DNA from 4 places in the Alkalihalobacterium sp. TH-98 genome. Region 2 is predicted to be linked to each of the others. Evidence: riboswitches for the same ligand, from Rfam matches in the RefSeq annotation. Region 2 holds a riboswitch; each other region holds the start of a gene.
The links. Region 2 has a riboswitch for S-adenosylmethionine ahead of AC2VNP_RS03335 (methionine biosynthesis PLP-dependent protein). Riboswitches for the same ligand answer to the same signal wherever they lie in the genome.
Positions count from the first base shown of each region.

Region 1: another riboswitch for S-adenosylmethionine. It lies ahead of AC2VNP_RS07400 (methionine ABC transporter ATP-binding protein); the one in region 2 lies ahead of AC2VNP_RS03335 (methionine biosynthesis PLP-dependent protein).
Region 3: another riboswitch for S-adenosylmethionine. It lies ahead of metK (methionine adenosyltransferase); the one in region 2 lies ahead of AC2VNP_RS03335 (methionine biosynthesis PLP-dependent protein).
Region 4: another riboswitch for S-adenosylmethionine. It lies ahead of AC2VNP_RS15310 (homoserine dehydrogenase); the one in region 2 lies ahead of AC2VNP_RS03335 (methionine biosynthesis PLP-dependent protein).

Region 1 is NZ_JBYCKM010000017.1:41,287-44,446, reverse strand. It holds gene AC2VNP_RS07405 (methionine ABC transporter permease) at 1-573, opposite strand, end outside; gene AC2VNP_RS07400 (methionine ABC transporter ATP-binding protein) at 566-1,588, opposite strand; SAM riboswitch class I at 1,783-1,900, opposite strand; gene AC2VNP_RS07395 (MFS transporter) at 1,984-3,160, opposite strand, start outside.
Region 2 is NZ_JBYCKM010000009.1:27,680-30,839, reverse strand. It holds gene AC2VNP_RS03350 (asparaginase) at 1-704, shown strand, start outside; gene prsW (glutamic-type intramembrane protease PrsW) at 741-1,376, shown strand; gene AC2VNP_RS03340 (hypothetical protein) at 1,399-1,563, shown strand; SAM riboswitch class I at 1,677-1,788, shown strand; gene AC2VNP_RS03335 (methionine biosynthesis PLP-dependent protein) at 1,880-2,986, shown strand; gene metC (cystathionine beta-lyase) at 3,001-3,160, shown strand, end outside.
Region 3 is NZ_JBYCKM010000004.1:71,498-74,657, forward strand. It holds gene AC2VNP_RS00900 (glycosyltransferase family 4 protein) at 1-420, shown strand, start outside; gene metK (methionine adenosyltransferase) at 500-1,702, opposite strand; SAM riboswitch class I at 1,892-2,002, opposite strand; gene AC2VNP_RS00910 (hypothetical protein) at 2,101-2,538, opposite strand; gene pckA (phosphoenolpyruvate carboxykinase (ATP)) at 2,965-3,160, shown strand, end outside.
Region 4 is NZ_JBYCKM010000044.1:50,758-53,917, reverse strand. It holds gene AC2VNP_RS15315 (hypothetical protein) at 93-380, shown strand; gene AC2VNP_RS15310 (homoserine dehydrogenase) at 355-1,587, opposite strand; SAM riboswitch class I at 1,764-1,875, opposite strand; gene aspS (aspartate--tRNA ligase) at 1,953-3,160, opposite strand, start outside.

The DNA.
Region 1 (3,160 bases), on a different contig from region 2:
TGTATTGTTTCGTTGGAAACCTTCTAAATAGGCAAAGTGACCAAGACCTCCAGCACCGATAACCCCTGCCATCGCTGTGTAACTAACTAAAGCAATTGCGGTTACCGTGATCCCTGAGATTAACGCAGGTAAAGACTCTGGAATTAACACCTTATAAATAATTTGCCAGTTTGTTGCCCCCATCGATTGTGAGGCTTCAATAACACCTTTATCAATTTCTCTTAAGGCGATTTCCACCATACGGGCATAGAAAGGAGCCGCACCAATAATTAAAGCAGGAAGCGCTGCATTTGCTCCTAACATCGTTCCCATTAACATTCTCGTAAATGGGATGAGTAGTACAATTAAAATGATAAAAGGAATAGACCTGAACACATTGACAATCGTACTTACGATTAGATTAGCGGGACGGTTTTCCCACAGGTTTCCTTTACTTGTTAAATATAAGATAAGTCCTAAAACAAGCCCAATGGCGAATGTGGCTACAACGGAAATTGATGTCATATAAATGGTTTCGACCGTTGCTTCCCACAACTTGTCCCATTTCATTTTTGCAAACCATTCATTAAACATGATCGATCACCTCCACTTGTACTCCTTCTTCACGAATGAAAGCAATCGCACGATCAATTTCTACGACATCTCCATCAATCTGGATAAACAGTGTTCCGTATGCCCCTTCTTGCGTCTGCGAAATTTTACCTTGTAGAATATTAACTTCTATATCAAACTTCCGAATAATTTTCGTAATGAGGGGCTTTTCCGTCTCTTCCCCTATAAAACTTAATTGAACGACTTTTCCCGATTCATCTTCAATAATATGAGAGATCGTTTCCTTCGTTTCCTCTGGATCTGTCACCTGTTTTACAAATTGTTTTGTAATTCCAGCTTGCGGGTTTTTAAATACATCCAGAACAGGCCCCATCTCAACAACTTTCCCGGCTTCCATGACAGCGACACGGTGACAAATCTTTCGAATGACATGCATCTCGTGTGTAATCAAAACGATCGTTAAGCCGAGTTTTTTATTAATATCTACGAGTAGTTCTAGGATTGAGTCCGTTGTTTTTGGATCTAATGCTGAAGTCGCTTCATCACAAAGGAGAACTTTCGGATTGTTCGCGAGCGCTCTAGCAATCCCAACCCGTTGCTTCTGCCCGCCACTAAGCTGAGAAGGATACGAACCGCCTCTTCCTTCTAGACCGACGAGTTTAATCAGTTCTTCCACTCGTTTTTGACGCTGTTCTTTCGGTACGCCTGCTATTTCTAATGGGAAGCCTATATTCTCACTTACGGTTCTCGACCACAATAAGTTAAAGTGCTGAAAAATCATACTAATTTCTTGCCGTGCTTTACGTAGAGATTTCCCTTTTAACGAAGACATCTCTTTACCGGCAATAGTAACTGTTCCTTCAGACGGACGCTCAAGGCTATTCAGCATACGAATTAAAGTACTTTTTCCAGCACCACTGTAACCGATGATCCCGAATATTTCTCCGTCTTTAATTTCTAAGTCAACACGGTCGACCGCTGTAACAATTCCATCTTTCGTTTTAAAAAGTTTGCGAATGCCGCTTAAATTTATCATGGTGCCTCCTTTAATCGTTTTTTCTCTCTCGCCATCTTATCTATCTATTTATCTATCTATATTTTTCCTATTGGCTTACTAGTAATAAGGCTTGCAAACTCCTATATAGAGATAGTAGGTAAGTGTTGGTAATAAAAAAAACCTTCCCGTCAACAGATGAACAGAAAGGTTTAGTCACAATGTTAGTGTCCTTTCTCTCATCTTTCAAGGCATTTCACCTTGCAGGATTTAGCACCTTTCTTAACACATTTTCATGTTTTCAAAGGTTGCCGGGTTTCTTCGGGCCAGTCCCTCCACCACTCTGGATAAGAGCTTGAAGCTATTAAATTACTTTACTCAATGAAAGAATAATAACATGTGTCGAAAATTGTTGTCAACAGGTTTTAAATAAATGTTTATTTAACTTTTCTAAATACTAAATAAAAATAAATCGAACCAATTAAATACAAACAACCTGTAATCGTAAAAACGATAGCATAACCGTAATACGCCCCGTACATCATGACAAGCGTCATCGAAACCGGTCCCATGACTGCCCAGCCGAGTTGGAAGACCATTTGCCCTACTGAGTTAGCTAACCCCTTAATTGAGTCATCTACACTTCTCATCATTAATGACATCTGAATAGGGTTTCCGGCATTCATTAGTGCTTGACGGAAAAGGAAACCAATAACTGCCAACCATAAATTTTCTGTATAAGCTGTAAGTAAAAGGAAAGGTAAGGATGCTAACTGTAAAATAACTACCGCACGAACTTCACCAAAACGTTTTACAACGGCAGGACCAATCATAAACGCAACGGCTGTCATCGCTTGACCTAAAGATAAGATAATACCGACAAGTGATTTGCTAATTTCAAAGCGGTCTGTAAAATATATGTTCAAATACGGTATAACAAGACCGGAACCAAAGCCAATAATTAACTGTGCAATGGCAAAAAGAGCGATCATTTTTAGCCCGGACTTTTGTGTTTTAAAAATATTTTTAAATGAACTTGCTGCTGTTTTTTCGGTCTTAAGTTTTCTTTCTTCGTTAATCTTCATAATTGGAATGAGAGATGTAAAGAAAAATATGGACCCCACGAGCAATGTAATTCGTACACTCCACAACGCACTAAACGAAAATAATGCCTGTAAGACATCACTTAACGTACCACCTAATGCATTCCCTATGACATTTGCAACCATGATGAGGGCAAAATTAAAGCTAAATAAATGAACCCTTTGCTTTTCTGTAGAGTTTTCCGCTAAAAGCGGTATAGAAGACACTTGAATAAACGACATAAAAATCCCTGTGGCAAACGCACTAACAAGAAGCAGCGATTCCGCTTCTAATACGGATCGTGTTAACATCGTAACAGAAGCAAAGATTGCCCCAACTAATATAACTTTTTTTCGACCTACTTTATCACTCATAATTCCAGCTGGTAATAAAAAGATTGCTGACGCCATCGCTGTCATTGCAATTACTTTCCCGTTTACCTGGTCGTCATATCCGAGTTCACGTATATAATAGTTGTAAATGATCATGAAAATGCCCATCCCGACATTCACTAAAAAGGATGCGAGTAAA
Region 2 (3,160 bases):
GCACAGATTCGTTGGAGGAAACAGCTTACTTTTTAGATTTAGCTGTTACCGACCAAAGAAAGATCGTTGTGACAGGTTCGCAACGCTCACCTGATGATCTCGGAACGGACGTTTATTCAAATCTTAGAAATTCAATATATGTTGCAGTCGATAAAAGCCTAGATAATATTGGGACAGTGATTGTATTTAATGAGCGTATCTGGTCAGCTAAATATGTAAAGAAGGTGCATGCATCAAATATGCAAGGATTTGAATCATTTGGTTATGGTTATTTAGGAATTATCGATAATGACGTTGTAAGTGTTTATCAAAAACCACTAGAAAGAGACTGCTATGTAATTAATGACCACCTCCCTCACGTGGAAATTATTAAATGCTATGCAGGTGCAGATGGTAAATTTATAAGATGTGCCGTGAGCGAGGGAGCAAAAGGAATCGTCCTTGAAGGGGTAGGAAGAGGGCAAGTATCTCCGCACATGGTAGATGATCTTTCGGAAGCTATAAAAGCAGGAGTTCAAGTAGTTGTTACTACTAGTGCTGAAGAAGGACAAGTACATACTTCCTATGACTATCGTGGTAGTGCCCATGACTTGAAATTAAGAGGTGTTTTCTTAGGAAAGGACTACGATTCAAAAAAAGCAAGAATAAAGCTTGCTGTATTAATTTCATCTGGGGAAGACATAGAAAAAGGGTTTAAAATATAAAGAATTGATTGATGTTCAGAGAGGATTGGAAGAACGTTGTTTTCGCTCATAACGGCAACCACTGGTCCAGCCATGGCTTTATTTTGTTATTTTTATCTAAAAAATGATGTCAGTCACCAAGCATTGCTAATGATCATAAAAACATTTATTATAGGAGCTCTCTTGGTGTTTCCAGTCATGGTCATTCAATATGCATTTGAAGTGGAAGGCGTATTTACCTCGGAGTTTACGATTGCTTTTCTCGGGTATGCGTTTACTGAAGAGTTCTTTAAATGGTTTCTCCTTTTTTTCTTTGCGTATAAGCATGCAACTTTTAATAAAACATATGATGGTATTATTTACGGGGTCTCTATTTCATTAGGGTTTGCCTCTGTAGAAAACTTTTTTTATATAATAGCAAATGGTCTAGAAACAGCTTGGCTTAGAGCTTTATTTCCCGTAAGTAGTCATGCGTTGTTTGGAGTAATCATGGGGTATTATCTGGGGAAAGCGAAGTTTTCAAGAAAGCGTCGTAATCGCTATGTGCTATTTTCATTATTGCTTCCCATTTTACTTCACGGAAGCTATGATTTAATATTATTAACAATGGACAGATATATTCACATTACGATGCTTTTATTTATGATTGGCTTGTGGACGTTTAGTATACACAAAGTGAAAATGGCAAACTAGATCGAGTGTTAGGGGTGTAAATATGACTGAAAACACAAGATATCGTGTTGTAATTCGTTGTCAAAAATGTGGTGAAAAATTTATCCTTCGCGGAAGCCGAGGAAAAGACGGTAACTATGAAACAGGATTTATTCGTTGTGTATGTGGGAATGAAGATGACTTACAAATAGATGCAACCCCTGAATAAAATAGAAAAGCGGAAGGGGTCTGCTTAAAATAAAAAAGTTATTCATACAAAACCTATTGCTTTTTTTGCATAATTCATGTAATTTAGTAACAAGTGAAAATTGAAAATTAATTTTCTTATCAAGAGAGACGGAGGGAATGGCCCGTTGAAGTCTCAGCAACCAGCTGTATCTATACAGTCAGGTGCTAATTCCAGCAAGCGTCAGTATAGCTTGATAGATAAGAAGAAGTATAGCCAATAGAAATCGTTTTCTTAGCCTTCTTCTTATTAATAAGAGGAAGGCTTTTTGTATTGATACGAGTAGAGGAGAGTTATGATGAACAAAGATCAGCTAGAAACAAAATTAGTACAAATTGGGAACCGATTAGATGAACATACAGGAACAATTAACACTCCTGTTTATTTTTCAACAGCGTACCGTCATACAGGAATCGGGGAGTCAACTGGTTTTGATTATTCAAGAACAGGAAACCCAACAAGGTTAGTACTAGAAAAAGCTATCGCTCAACTAGAGTCGGGTGATCAAGGATTTGCCTGTAGTTCAGGTATGGCGGCAATTCAAACTGTGTTTTCTCTATTTGAGCAAGGAGATGAAATATTAGCCTCAAGCGATTTATATGGTGGGACGTATCGTTTGTTTGAAAATGGTTGGAAAAATTGGGGCTTGTCATTTGCTTATGGTGACCCTAGAAACCTAGTAGAATTTGAAAAATTAATCACCAAAAAGACAAAAGCATTATTTATCGAAAGTCCAACTAACCCGTTAATGCAAGAAGCGGATTTATCAGTGCTAGGCCAATTAGCTAAAAAGCATAATCTCCTATTAATTGTAGATAACACATTTTATACACCTCTTTTACAGCAACCAATAAATGAAGGTGCTGATATCGTTATTCATAGTGCCTCTAAATATTTAGGTGGACATAATGATGTAATTGCAGGGTTAATTGTAGGTAAAGGTGAACAGCTTTGTGAACGAATAGCCTATTACCACAATGGAATGGGGGCCATATTAAGTCCATTTGATTCGTGGCTGCTAATACGAGGAATGAAGACCTTAACTCTTCGGATGGAGCAACATCAAAAAAATGCACGTGAAATTGCCGCGTATTTAGAAAAACATCCTGCAGTAACTGAAGTCCTGTATCCTGGTCGCGGTGGAATGCTTTCTTTCCGTATTAAAGATGCTAAGTGGGTTAATCCTTTTTTACAACAATTAAAGTTAATTTCTTTTGCAGAGAGTCTTGGAGGAGTGGAAAGCTTAATGACGTATCCGACGACACAAACCCACGCGGATATGCCGATAGAGGTACGGATTGCAAACGGGGTGTGCGACCGTTTGTTACGTTTTTCAGTAGGAATTGAAAATTGCCGAGATCTTATCGACGACTTAGATCAGGCCTTTAATCATGTGAATTCATAGAGGGGATGTATAAAATGAGTGAACAATTTTCTTTTCAAACACGCTTGCTGCATAATGATCAGAAAGTCGATAAGGAGACAGGTGCTGTAAGTGTGCCAATTCAACACGCTTCCACTTTTCATCAATTTGATTTTGATCAATTTGGAACGTTTGACTATGGTCGTTCAGGAAACC
Region 3 (3,160 bases), on a different contig from region 2:
AAAGAACGCTTTAATCAAAACATTACATTCACTGGTTATTTAGCGGGCAATGAGTTAGCTTCTATCTATGCATTAGCAGATTTGTTCGTGTTCCCGTCTACTACTGAAACATTCGGCAATGTCGTTTTAGAAGCTTTAGCATCAGGAACACCGGCGATTGTCGCCAACAGAGGTGGCGTCACTGAGATTGTACATCATGAAAAAACAGGATTAATTTGTGAAGCGAAAAAAACACAATCCTTTATTGATGCCATTGAAAAACTATTAACTGACCATACGCTGCGCTTACAGATGGGCTATGAAGCAAGAAAGTATGCCAGAACACAATCATGGGAAGTTATCTTTGACAACCTTCTGATCCAATATGAGAAAGCTTACGAAATGTCACGTTCACACATTAAGCTGGCTTCTTCTAACTGAGACAAGGCGCTGGTGGTAGACCTCTTCAAAACCTTATCATAAAAAAAAGGAGCGAAAATTCGCTCCTTTCTTTCCTATATTATAGTGCTTCTGTTCTTAAAACATCCGCTTTATCTGTTTGCTCCCAAGGAAGATCAATATCATTACGTCCAAAGTGACCGTAAGCAGCAGTTTGCTTATAGATCGGACGACGAAGATCTAGCATTTTGATAATACCAGCTGGACGAAGATCAAAGTGCTTACGAACAAGTCCTACTAGTACTTCTTCTGATACTTTACCTGTTCCAAACGTATCAACTGAGATGGATACTGGTTGTGCAACACCAATGGCATAAGCAAGTTGTACTTCGCAACGATCAGCTAAACCGGCAGCTACGATATTTTTAGCAACGTAACGAGCTGCATATGCACCAGAACGGTCAACCTTTGTTGGATCCTTACCTGAGAATGCTCCCCCACCATGACGAGCATAACCACCATAGGTATCAACAATAATCTTACGTCCTGTTAATCCAGCATCTCCTTGAGGTCCACCAATTACAAAACGACCCGTTGGATTAATAAAGTATTTTGTTTGTTCATCAATTAACTCAGCAGGGACAACTGGTTTAATGACATACTCTTTAATATTACGTTGAATTTGTTCTAACGTTACTTCAGGGTGATGTTGAGTAGAAATAACGATCGTGTCAATTCTTGCCGGCTTTCCGTTCTCATCATATTCTACGGTTACTTGTGTTTTTCCATCTGGTCGTAAATATGGAAGGATGTCCTCTTTACGTACTTCAGTCAGGCGTCGAGATAATTTGTGTGCTAAAGAAATTGGAAGCGGCATTAATTCTTCCGTTTCGTTATCAGCGTAACCAAACATTAATCCTTGGTCTCCAGCACCGATCGCTTCAATCTCTTCATCAGACATTTGTCCTTCACGAGCCTCAAGGGCTTGGTCTACCCCCTGAGCAATATCTGCAGATTGCTCATCAATTGAAGTTAATACGGCACACGTTTCAGAGTCAAATCCGTACTTCGCTCGCGTATAGCCAATGTTTTGAACCGTTTCACGAACGATCTTCGGAATATCAACGTATGTACTTGTCGTAATCTCACCCGCTACAAGTACTAGCCCTGTAGTTACTGAAGTTTCACAAGCTACACGTGCATTCGCATCATTTGTTAAGATTGCATCTAGAATCGCATCCGAAATTTGGTCACAAATTTTATCGGGATGCCCTTCTGTCACTGATTCTGAAGTGAATAAGCGACGACTTTTCTTTTCTACCATCTAACAGTATCCTCCTTTTACACATCTTTTAGGGTGAATACAATCCTATAAAAGTAGCTTCCCCATAAAATGTGTTAAATATTGATACGGCACTCATTCCCTCACCATCGTGAGTAAAAAATTAAGACATATATAGCCATGAAAACCCTTTTCCTCATGAGGAAAAGGGTTAGACTTATCACCTTTAACCTCTTATCGTTCAAAGCATGCGCTTTGCAGGTTAGCACCTTTTCACCTTTTTTCTAGGTGTTGGTTGCTGGGTTTCTTCGGGCCTGTCCCTCCACCGACTCGGGATAAGAGTATCCGTTCGCGACATATCATAACTTACATAGTAAAAGATGTCAACTATTGCTAGTTGACATCTATAAAAGTCGAAAAAAACAAAATATAAAATGAGGTTAATAAGGTGTATCTATATCTTGATTATTGTTATGGTTTACATTTTGGTTTTGATTTTGATTTTGGTTAGGATTACGATTGGAACGTTGATTAGTCGTTTGATAATGATTCATGTTTTGGTTTGGTTGCATCTGGTTTTGCCTTTGTTGATCCTGTTCTTCTCTAATTTCTTCACGCATTTGCATCCTTAATAATTCATTTTGATTATCTCTCGGTTTCACCTGACTGTACACACCACTCGCCGTTAAACCGATCACTAAAGCAACTAGCACTTCATTTCCCCATTCTCTCGGAATAAACCATAATAGACAGGCTACTCCGATGGCTAGCAATGCACGATACTTTTTATCAATATTAAAAGCATTTCCTACAACCGTAACTAATGCAGCAACGACAGCTGAAACGGTCGCAAGGTCCATTATTGAAATACTGTCCACTGCACTCCCTCCTTTTCCCTCTATACTATGCAGCATAGATAAAAAGGCCACATGATTACTAGTCCTAATTCTATTTTTCACTTATGACTTATCCATTTGCCGTACTTTTCTTAATTTTTTTATTCCTTTAAAATGTAACTTTTTTAACAGTAGATTGCGTTTATGAATGGTACAATTATATATACAGGTTTAAACATTATGATACTTTATAAAAGCGTTTCCAAGTTACAAAAACTGTTTTCCTTCATATATAATAAACCCCATACTAAATTAGACACATGATTTTTCAACTTATTTGCACACAAATTGAAATAATAGTATAGACTATTTAGTAAAATGTGTTATACTAATTTCAACATAAAAAATTAATTGTTAATCCTAACTAACATAATTATAAAATATAAAAAAGAGAGGGTTTTGTGACCAATGAGTACAATTAGCTTCGCTACTGAATTAGAGCATATTTTACGAGGAGAGAATGTTCACCTAGATCTTCCTGTTTCTAAATTAGTCGAAAGGTCACTAATGAGAAATGAAGGTGCTTTAACTTCAACAGGTGCATTAAGTGTAGCTACGGGAAAATACACTGGACGCTCACCTAAAGATAAATTTATCGTTATGG
Region 4 (3,160 bases), on a different contig from region 2:
CATGCTTCTTAAAGGAATAAGGGCCCTTGAGTCCCCTAAAATTTTATTTCTACAAGCAAAGTTTCTTATCTTTTTTATAAAGGATGTTTTCCATGAAGCCTATTACAACACAAGTTTGCATTGAAGTCGAACAAAAAATCGAATATACGAAGAAGTACACAGTCGAAAGAAACTTCGACATGGAGCTCTTCAATGATAAAATTCGCTCACGAGACAAAGAGTTTCTTTTAGAACATGTATTTGATATTTCTTACCGTCAAGCAACAGAAAAGATTGGCTTTTTGTATTTGCATACAAATCAAGGTGTTTTACCACATCTCGTAAAAACCAATCCAACTCCTTTTATTGATACATTTAAGAAGGTAAAGCGACTTTATTAACAGCTACCTTACCTAATAACGGGTAGCTGACTTGCTGTAATAAAGGAGGTAAGTCATTCAAGGACTTGCCTTTAGTTAATTTAAGGATCACCGCTTGCTTTTCGTAAAAACCGGTTTCGATTTCAACCTCGCTTGATATACTTAGTAAATCCGCATAGAATTGTTCCTTTTCTGGTTCGGAAACAAAGACAATTACACTCAATTCATCGTTGGCTCTATCGTTTTGTTGTTGACTTAATGGACGATTAAACCCTTGAAATTGCTCATGCAGAACAAAATCTTCTACCATACTATTTGCTGTTGCATTCTTCCCTGCACCTGGACCGCTCATCGTAATACGGTCAATGGTTGCACCGTCAATACAGACACCGTTCGTCACTCCGTTAATATTATATAACGGATGATCTTTTGTAACGAATGCAGGTGATACAAACCCATGAATAACCCCAGCTTCAATGGAGGTTCTAGCAATCAATTTTATCGCTAATTCATTTCTTTCCGCAAAATCCATCGCCTCCTCCTCAATGACATTAATCCCCTTACAGGAAAAGTTATTTTCATTCGGCCATGAGTTAAACGCAAGACGACTTAAAATTTGGAGTTTATATAATGCATCATATCCTTCAATATCATCTGTAGGATCCGCCTCGGCATAACCTAATTGTTGCGCTTCTGCTAACACATCAGCAAACGACCGATTTTTCTCTTTCATTTCCGTTAAAATATAATTCGTTGTCCCATTCAATATTCCCGTCACAGAATGAATCGGGGTTGTAGAAAATAACGTTTTGAAGCTATTCACAATCGGTATTCCGCCACCAACAGCCGCTTCAAATCCTAAATAAACCCCGTTTTGGCGAGCAAGCTCTTCAAGTTCTTTACCGTGCTTTGCAATTAATTCTTTATTTGCTGTAATAATCGCTGTACCTGATTGAATGAGCTTCACAATATAGCCTTTAGCAGGTTCAACCCCGCCAATTGCTTCAAAGACAATATCGTACTGTTGATTAAAAAACTCATTAGGGTCACTTGTTATAAGTGTTTTTACTTGAGTATAACCACGATCTTTTGTATCGTCCTTCACGAGAATTTTTGTCACCTGAACTTCAGTTTGAAATATCTCCTTTAGTTCCTCTCTTGAATTCAGTAACCTCTCATAAATACCCGAACCGACTGTTCCGAACCCGATAACCCCAACATTTAACATCCTAAGCTCCTCCTTATATAAAACACTAACTTGCGCCCCGTTAACTCCTCAAGCATTGCATTACCGTTCATTTATACTTAGTACCGGCTCTATTCTTCAAACATCTACACCAACTATTTGTGCATAAAATAAAAAAACCTTTCCGATAAGGGAAAGGTTTTTTTTAAAAACGCCTCCACTTATCTTTCAGAGCAATTGCTCTGCTGAAATTAGCACCTTTGTTTGTCTGGCATACAAACCGGTTGCCGGGCGTCATCGGGTCAGTCCCTCAGCCTCTCGTGATAAGTTTTATATTTACAACTAATTATTTGAATTTTAATAGTTATGATTATAATGCGATTATTCTATCTTTGTCAACTTAAAGTTTATATTTGAACTTTCTTTTCTTCCTCTTTTTTAGGAACGGTAGATAAGTTCAGCTCACGTAATTGTGCCTCACTAACCGAACTTGGTGCATTAGTTAATAAACAACTTGCACTAGCTGTCTTAGGAAATGCGATTGTATCACGCAAGTTGTTTCGGCCTGCTAATAGCATAATAAGGCGATCTAGTCCTAACGCAATTCCGCCGTGTGGTGGTGTACCATATTCAAAGGCATCTAAAAGAAAACCAAATTGTTCTTTAGCTTCTTCTTCAGAGAAACCAAGAGCAGAGAACATTTTTACTTGTACATCACGCTGATAAATACGTTGAGACCCTCCACCAAGTTCATATCCGTTTAAAACTAGGTCATATGCTTCTGCACGTACTTGACCTGGATCCGTATCAAGCAGATGTAGATCTTCTGTTTTTGGACTAGTAAATGGATGGTGAAGAGCGACGTAACGATTAGCATCTTCATCAAATTCTACAAGTGGGAAATCAACTACCCATAAGAAATTGAATTTAGATTTATCGATTAAGTCTAGGTCTTTACCAAATTTAAGACGAAGTGCACCTAAGCTGTCATACACAACTTGTTTCTTATCCGCTGCAAAAAATAATAAATCGCCCGGTTCAGCACTCATCGCTTCACGCATGCCTGCAGCCTCTTCTTCGCTTAAGAATTTTGCGATTGGTCCTTTTAACTCGTTTTCTTCGACTTTAAGCCAAGCTAAACCTTTTGCACCATAAATAGCTACAAAATGTGCTAAATCATCAATTTCTTTACGAGTCAGTTTTGTAGCTGCCCCTTTTACATTCAAACCTTTTACAATTCCACCGTTAGCAATCGCATTAGCAAACACTTTAAACTGTGAGTTTTTCATTACATCTGTTAACTCGGATAACTCTAAGCCAAAGCGTGTATCTGGCTTATCTGACCCATATCGATTCATTGCTTCATCATACGTTAAACGCTGGAAAGGAGTTGAAACTTCAATTCCTTTTAGTTCCTTCATGATTTTTGCCATCATGTTTTCCATCATGGCAAGTAAGTCTTCTTTATCCATGAACGAAGTCTCGATATCGACTTGAGTAAATTCTGGTTGACGGTCTGCTCGTAAATCTTCGTCACGGAAACAACGAACGATTTGATAGTAACGTTCGAATCCAGATACCATCAATAACTGTTTAAAAAGCTGTGGTGATTGCG